3 regions of the Blastococcus sp. SYSU DS0510 genome follow, and region 3 is predicted to be linked to each of the others. Evidence: predicted binding sites of a transcription regulator. Region 3 holds the regulator's gene; each other region holds the start of a gene.
What was found. Region 3 encodes LexA, which represses DNA repair genes until DNA is damaged. Its sites were predicted from a motif close to TCGAACANNTGTTCGA; they were not measured.
Positions count from the first base shown of each region.

Region 1 (2,261 bases), on a different contig from region 3:
GCGGGCCGGTGGTCGGGTGCTGTCCCGGGCTGGACGTGGGAGCCGTGTCCTGAACCCGGGCTGGCATCGGGGCCGCGTCCCGAGCCGGAGCCGGGATCAGGCTCGGAGGCCGGCGCCGGGTCGGCGAAAGCACCGGCGCGCTCCAGCCAGGCCTCGACGGGTGCCTCCTCGGCCCACCGGCGGAGCAGCTCGTCCTCCGGGGTGTAGTCCTCCCCGCCCCACTCACCTCGGAGGGCGCGGGCCTCGACCTCCGCCCACCACCGCTCGTCGGCCTCCTGCCACTCCCTGGGCCAGGTGTGGAGCGGCCAGGCGTCGGTGGGACCGAGGTCGTCCGGCCAGGAGTCCGTGGGGCAGAGGTCGTCCCGCCAGGCGTCGGTGGCACCGGCGTCCCGCGGCTGATCGTCGGCCCGGCGTTCCGCTGCGGGCGTGTGGTCGGCAGCGCGCTCGCTCGTGGTGCCCGCCTCGCCGGCATCCGGCGCCGACGCGGGCAGCAGGCCCAGGGCGCGGGCGAGGGCACGGACGACCTCGGCCGGCACCGGCTCACCCCCGATCTCGCCGGGTTGGTCGCCGCCGAGCAGGGCCCGCACGCCCGCCACCACGGTCAGCTGCGCCTGCACGGCGGGGAGCTCGTTCTCCTCCGGCCGCAGGACCAGGTCGAGCAGGCAGTCGGCCATCTTCTGACCGCGGGTCCTGGAGTCGTCCGGCTCGTCGAGCGCGTCGGCGTACCGGCCCAGCGCGTCGAGCAGCGCCTGGGCCTCGGGCACCGTGAGGAGAGCGCCGAAGGAGGCCATGCCCTCGCGCCGGTCGGAGCGGATCGAGATGCCCCGTTCCCGCAGCGACGCGGCCAGCCGAGCGGCCTCGTCGCGCGCGTCCCGGGCCAGACCGAGGCGGCGAGCCTTGGCGCCGAGCTGCGCCGGGGTGGTCACCCGGCCGGACATCCACGCGAGCAGATCGCGCTCCACGGCGGCTCGCCGCGCCGCGTCGGCGATGGGCGCCACCCGCTCGAGCACCGGCCACAGGTGCCCCGGGTGGATCTCCCCGCGCTCCAGCGCGGCCAACGTCGCGGGGAGCCGGTGCACCAGCGTCAGCGACCGGGCGAGCAGCTGCTCGGCGGCCTGGGCGGAGAGGGACAGCGCCACCACGAGTTCCTGCGCCGCCCACTCGCTGACGTCGACCAGCACCTCCGGGCGGGCGGCGCGGCGTGCCTCGCTCATCGCCCCGGGCTGACCGGCCGGCCGGTCAGCAGACGCGGGACGGGCCGCGGCGAACTCGGCCACCGCCCGGGTGCGCAGGGCCGTCTGGCGGGCGATCTCGCGGTCGGCCGCCTGCACGACGCCGAGCGGCCCGGTGGCCCACCCCGCCGCAGGAGCGACGGGCCCGACGGGGGACTCCGCCGTCTCCCGTTCCGCCACCTCCGCCACGTATTCGATCATACGTTCGAACAGGCATCGCAGCAACAGGTCTCGTGCGAACGCGCAGTTCAGTAGCGCGCCTGGCCGCGAGAGGGGAGGCGGCATCGGCTTCACCGGGCCGCCCGGGTTCAGTTCGCCGGCCCGTGGGGCGACGCTGGTCAAGCCCGGCGTGATCTCGGCACGAGGCGTCGACGAGGTGGGTGGAAGTCCGCTGCGGCCGGTCGACGCGGGCGTGCATGTGCGGCCCACTGGCGTGCCCGTCAGCCCACCTGTCACCCGCCGGCGAGCCGGTCCAGCAGTTCGCTCGCCAGCTCGTCGACCGGTCGCGCCGCGTCCATGCGCAGGACCGCAGCCTCCGCCCAGGGCGCGTACGCCGCCGCCCGTGCACGCACCTCGTCCCAGGAGGGCTCGGGTACGTGCGCCAGGCCCCGACGACGGCCCTCCAGTCGTCGGCGGTGCTCGACCTCGTCACGGAGCGTCAGCAGCACGAACGCGAGGTCGGCCCCGGCGTGGGCCGACGCGGCCCGCCACGTGTCGCGGGCCGGCTCGCTGTCGTTGACCGCATCCACCACCACGGATCCCCCGAGCGCGAGGTTCTGCTCGGCCACGACCCGCGCTGCCTCGTACGCGGCCACCCCGGTCTCCCAGGAGCGCGGCAGCCCTGCGCCCAAGAACGCGTCCTCGATCGGATCGACGGACAGGTGGACCGACCCCGACCGGGCGGCCAGTGCGGCAGCGACCGCGGTCTTCCCCGTGCCGGGCAGCCCCGAGACGACGACGAGCACCGTTTCAGGCGGGCGGGAGGTGGGCGACCGTCGTCGCGATGCCGGTCACGTGGGCCAGGCGGAG
Region 1 covers NZ_JBJHAC010000001.1:130,597-132,857, reverse strand. Annotated here, with positions in the region: gene ACI79P_RS00690 (DUF222 domain-containing protein) at 1-1,421, opposite strand, end outside; gene ACI79P_RS00685 (AAA family ATPase) at 1,685-2,197, opposite strand; gene ACI79P_RS00680 (ACT domain-containing protein) at 2,202-2,261, opposite strand, start outside.
Region 1: a site for LexA is predicted at 1,426-1,441, ahead of ACI79P_RS00690 (DUF222 domain-containing protein). Genes of this name have one in related genera too.

Region 2 (2,261 bases), on a different contig from region 3:
CGCAACGCCTTCGGCCGCCAGGTCGACTCCTTCGAGACCCGCGTCGAGCTGGACGGGGTCGACGGCGGGCCGCTGCACGCCGTCTTCATCCGGGCGCCGTGGGTCGAGGAGGCCGGGCCGGGGGTGCACGTCCTCGGCCGGGTCGTCGGGGGAGCGGCCGACGGTAGGATCGTCGCGGTCCGCCAGGGGGACGTCGTGGCGACCAGCTTCCACCCCGAGCTGACCGGGGACCGCCGGGTGCACGCGCTGTTCGTCGACATCGTGCGCCGTCACCTGGCCGACGCAGAGAGGGGAGAGCCGTGAGCGGCCACTCCAAGTGGGCGACGACCAAGCACAAGAAGGCCGGGATCGACGCCAAGCGCGGCAAGCTCTTCGCCAAGCTCATCAAGAACATCGAGGTCGCGGCCCGCACCGGCGGCGGCGACCCGGCCGGCAACCCGACGCTCTACGACGCCATCCAGAAGGCGAAGAAGAGCTCGGTGCCCAACGACAACATCGACCGGGCGGTCAAGCGCGGCGCCGGTCTCGAGGCCGGCGGCGTCGACTACCAGGGCATCACCTACGAGGGCTACGCCGCCGGCGGTGTCGCCGTCCTCGTCGAGTGCCTGACCGACAACAAGAACCGCTCGGCCATGGAGGTCCGCACCGCCATGACCCGCAACGGCGGATCCATGGCCGACCCCGGCTCGGTCTCCTACCTCTTCTCCCGCAAGGGCGTGGTGACGGTGCCGAAGTCCGGTGACGTCGACGAGGACACCGTGCTCATGGCGGTGCTCGACGCCGGCGCCGAGGAGGTGCGCGACCTCGGTGACACCCTCGAGGTGCTCTGCGAGCCCACCGACCTGGTCGCCGTCCGCACCGCGCTGCAGGACGCGGGCATCGACTACGACTCCGCCGAGGCCGGCTTCCAGCCCAGCGTCCAGGTGGAGCTCGACGCCGAGGGGGCCGCCAAGGTGTTCCGGCTGATCGACGCGCTCGAGGACTGCGACGACGTGCAGAACGTCTACGCCAACTACGACGTGCCCGACGAGGTCATGGAGCAGGTCGCGGCGGACGCCTGAAAACACCCCCTGCCCCCCAGCCTTCGCAAGCTCAGGCCGGGACCCTGCAGGGGGCGGCCGTTCCAGCACGTCACCTGGCGTGTTGGCGGGGTTCGGTCGGGGGAGGCGGTTAGCCTCGGTCGAACACCAGTTCGGCTGACGGGAGCGTGACCATGCGGGTGCTCGGCATCGACCCGGGCCTCACCCGGTGCGGGTGGGGAGTGGTCGACGGGCGCCCCGGGGCGCGGCCGACGGCGGTCGGGGTCGGGGTGGTCCGCACGCTGGCGGAGCTCGACCTGGAGCTGCGGCTGCTCGAACTGCACACCGCCGTCACGGCGCTGCTGCGCGAGCACCGCCCCGACGTGGTCGCCATCGAGCGGGTGTTCACCCAGAACAACAAGGGCACCGCCACGGGGACGGCGCAGGCGGCCGGGGTCGCCGCGCTCGCCGCGGCGCAGGCCGACCGCCCGGTCGCCTGGCACACGCCCAGCGAGGTCAAGGCGGCGATCTCCGGCAACGGCCGCGCGGACAAGGAGCAGGTCACCCTCATGGTCACCCGGGTCCTCGGGCTCACCGCCGCCCCCAAGCCGGCCGACGCCGCCGACGCCCTCGCGCTCGCGGTCTGCCACGCCTGGCGCGGCCCGGCCCAGCAGCGGCTGCGCACCGCCGCGCTGGCCGGCGGCATCGGCGCGCCGGTGCGCAGCACCACGCTGCCGCGGTGGACGGGGGTGGCGGCGCGATGATCGCCAGCGTCAGCGGCCGGGTCGCCGCCGTCTCCCCGGACGGCGCCGTCGTCGAGGTGGGCGGCATCGGCCTCGCGGTGCAGTGCACCCCCGGCACCATCGCGCGCCTGCAGGTGGGGGAGTCCGCCCGGCTGGCGACCAGCCTGATCGTGCGCGAGGACTCCCTCACCCTCTACGGCTTCGCCGACGACGACGAGCGCCAGCTGTTCGAGCTGCTGCAGACCGCCAACGGCGTCGGCCCCCGGCTCGCGCAGGCGGTGCTGGCGATCCACCCGCCGCGCGAGGTGCGCCGGGCGGTCTCGATGGCCGATGTCAAGGCGCTCATGCAGGTGCCGGGCATCGGCAAGAAGGGCGCCGAGCGGCTGATCCTGGAGCTGCGGGACCGGCTGGGCTCCACGACCACCGACACCTCTCTCGACGCCCCCGCCCCCACCGGGCTGCCGTCGCTGACGCCGGTGGCCCCCTGGCGGGACCAGCT
Region 2 covers NZ_JBJHAC010000022.1:8,488-10,748, forward strand. Annotated here, with positions in the region: gene pdxT (pyridoxal 5'-phosphate synthase glutaminase subunit PdxT) at 1-303, shown strand, start outside; gene ACI79P_RS16805 (YebC/PmpR family DNA-binding transcriptional regulator) at 300-1,061, shown strand; gene ruvC (crossover junction endodeoxyribonuclease RuvC) at 1,214-1,783, shown strand; gene ruvA (Holliday junction branch migration protein RuvA) at 1,759-2,261, shown strand, end outside.
Region 2: a site for LexA is predicted at 1,181-1,196, ahead of ruvC (crossover junction endodeoxyribonuclease RuvC). Genes of this name have one in related genera too.

Region 3 (2,261 bases):
CTGGTCGTCGGCACGGTCGTGCTGGCGCCCGATCCGGCTCACGCGGAGGCGCCCGCCCCGGTGGCACCCACCGCCGCCTCGCCCGCCCCGCCGGCACCGGCCCCTGAGGTCCGGTGCTCGATCACCGACCCGCGGCTCGCCGAGCTCTCCGGCCTGGTGGTCGTGGGGGAGCAGATGCTCGCCCTCACCGACGGCGGCGACCAGGTCGCGGTGCACGGGCTGGACTCCTCCTGCGCCGTCGTCGACGTCCAGACCGGTGCGGCCGACCCGTTCGACCCCGAGGACCTCGGCGTGGCGTCCGACGGCAGCGTCTGGGTGGCCGACATCGGTGACAACGGCGGCGTCCGCCCGACCGTGGCGCTCCACGTGCTCTGGCCCGACGGCACGGCCGCGCTGCACCGGATGACCTACCCCGACGGCGCGCACGACGCCGAGGCACTGCTCCTGGCCCCGGACGGGACCCCCTACCTCGTCACCAAGGAGGTCCTCGGGTCCAGCGGCGTGTACCGGCCGGCCGGCGCGCTCGTGGACGGCGGCGTGGTGCCGCTGGAGCGGGTGGGCACGGTGAACATCACCCTGACGGGGACCCCGGGTGGGCCGGTGGGCCGAGCCGGGCAGCTCCTCATCACCGGAGGCGCCGTGGCGGTCGACGGCAGTGCGCTGGCCCTGCGCACCTACACCGACGCCTACGTCTGGCCCCTGGCCGGTTCCGACATCGTCGGTGCGCTGGCCCGGGAGCCGACGCGGGTGGCGCTCCCGGAGTCGCCGCAGGGCGAGGCGATCAGCTTCACCGCCGACAGCCGAGCGCTCGTGGTCGCGAGCGAGGGGCTGCCCAGCCCCGTCACGGTGGTGCCGGTGCCGGCCGGAGCGGCGAGCACGGCTCCCCCCGACGCTGTCCCGCTGCCCTCCTTCGCCGAGCTCACCCGGTCGGACCGGTCGCCGATCGCCGCGGCCCTGATCGCCGCCGGCGTGGCGACGATCGCGGTCTGGCTGACCGGACGGCTGCGCCGCCGGACCTGAGGGTCAGACGCGCCGCAGGACCGAGACCACCCGGCCGAGGATGGTCGCCTCGTCGCCCGGAATGGGCTCGTACGCCGGGTTGTGCGGCAGCAGCCACACGTGGCCGTCGCGCCGCTTGTAGGTCTTGACCGTCGCCTCGCCGTCGATCATCGCGGCGACGATCTCGCCGTTCTCGGCCGTCGGCTGCTGGCGGACGACGACCCAGTCGCCGTCGCAGATCGCCGCCTCGACCATCGAGTCACCGGCCACCTTGAGCATGAAGACCGTGCCCTCGCCGACCAGCTCGCGCGGCAGGGGGAAGACGTCCTCCACCGCCTGCTCGGCCAGGACGGGACCACCGGCAGCGATCCGCCCGACGAGCGGGACGTAGGTGGGCGCCGACGCCTGCATGCCGTCACCGACCACCGGCGGCTCGGCGTGCGCGGCCACTCCGCGGGCGGCGTCGCCGGGGAGCCGGACGTCGAGGGCGCGCGGACGGTTCGGATCGCGCCGCAGCCACCCCTTCTTCTGCAGGACCGACAGCTGGTGCGCGACCGAGGACGCCGAGGACAGGCCCACCGCCTCGCCGATCTCGCGGACCGAGGGTGGGTACCCACGGCGATCGATCGAGTCGCGGATCACCTCGAGGACCCGGCGCTGCCGCTGGGTGAGGCCGTCGCCGTCCGCCGTGCGGTCGGGGAATGCCCGCACCGACGCGGAACCGTCAGCCTCCCGGGCCGTTGCCCTGGTGCCGCGACCGGCGCCGGAGGTCCCCTTCGAGTCCGCCACGTCTCCTCCTCGCCGGCTGCCCGTGCAGCGCTCGACCGTCGTCGTCGAGTGGAACCGTAGCGCCGATCGCCGCCCAGTTCAAACAGGTGTTCGAAAGTTCCCCGTGTCGCATCGCTTCTGTCGGTCCCGTCCGGTAGACATCGGACAGACGTTCGAATCGAACGTGTGTTCGGACCGGCTCACGTCGGTCGGGAGGGTGGGAGACATGAACGGCGGCGCTGCGCTGCGGGTTCCCGGCGGGTCGCCGGTCGGTGGAGGTGAGGCGGGCGCCGGGACCCCGCCCGGCCGGCACCTCCGGGTGCTGCCCCCGCCGACGTCCTACTCAGCGGCCGTCGCGCACCGGGTGGGGGAGCCCGCGCGGCGCCTGACCGTCGTGCGAACGGCCCCCGGTAGCAGGAGCGCCGCTCCGCGGCCGCCGCTGCGGCTGACCGCGCGTGGGCGCCGGGCGGTGGCGGTGGCCGTTCTGCTGCTCG
Region 3 covers NZ_JBJHAC010000004.1:216,734-218,994, reverse strand. Annotated here, with positions in the region: gene ACI79P_RS05415 (hypothetical protein) at 1-1,020, shown strand, start outside; gene lexA (transcriptional repressor LexA) at 1,024-1,710, opposite strand; gene ACI79P_RS05405 (LysM peptidoglycan-binding domain-containing protein) at 2,243-2,261, shown strand, end outside.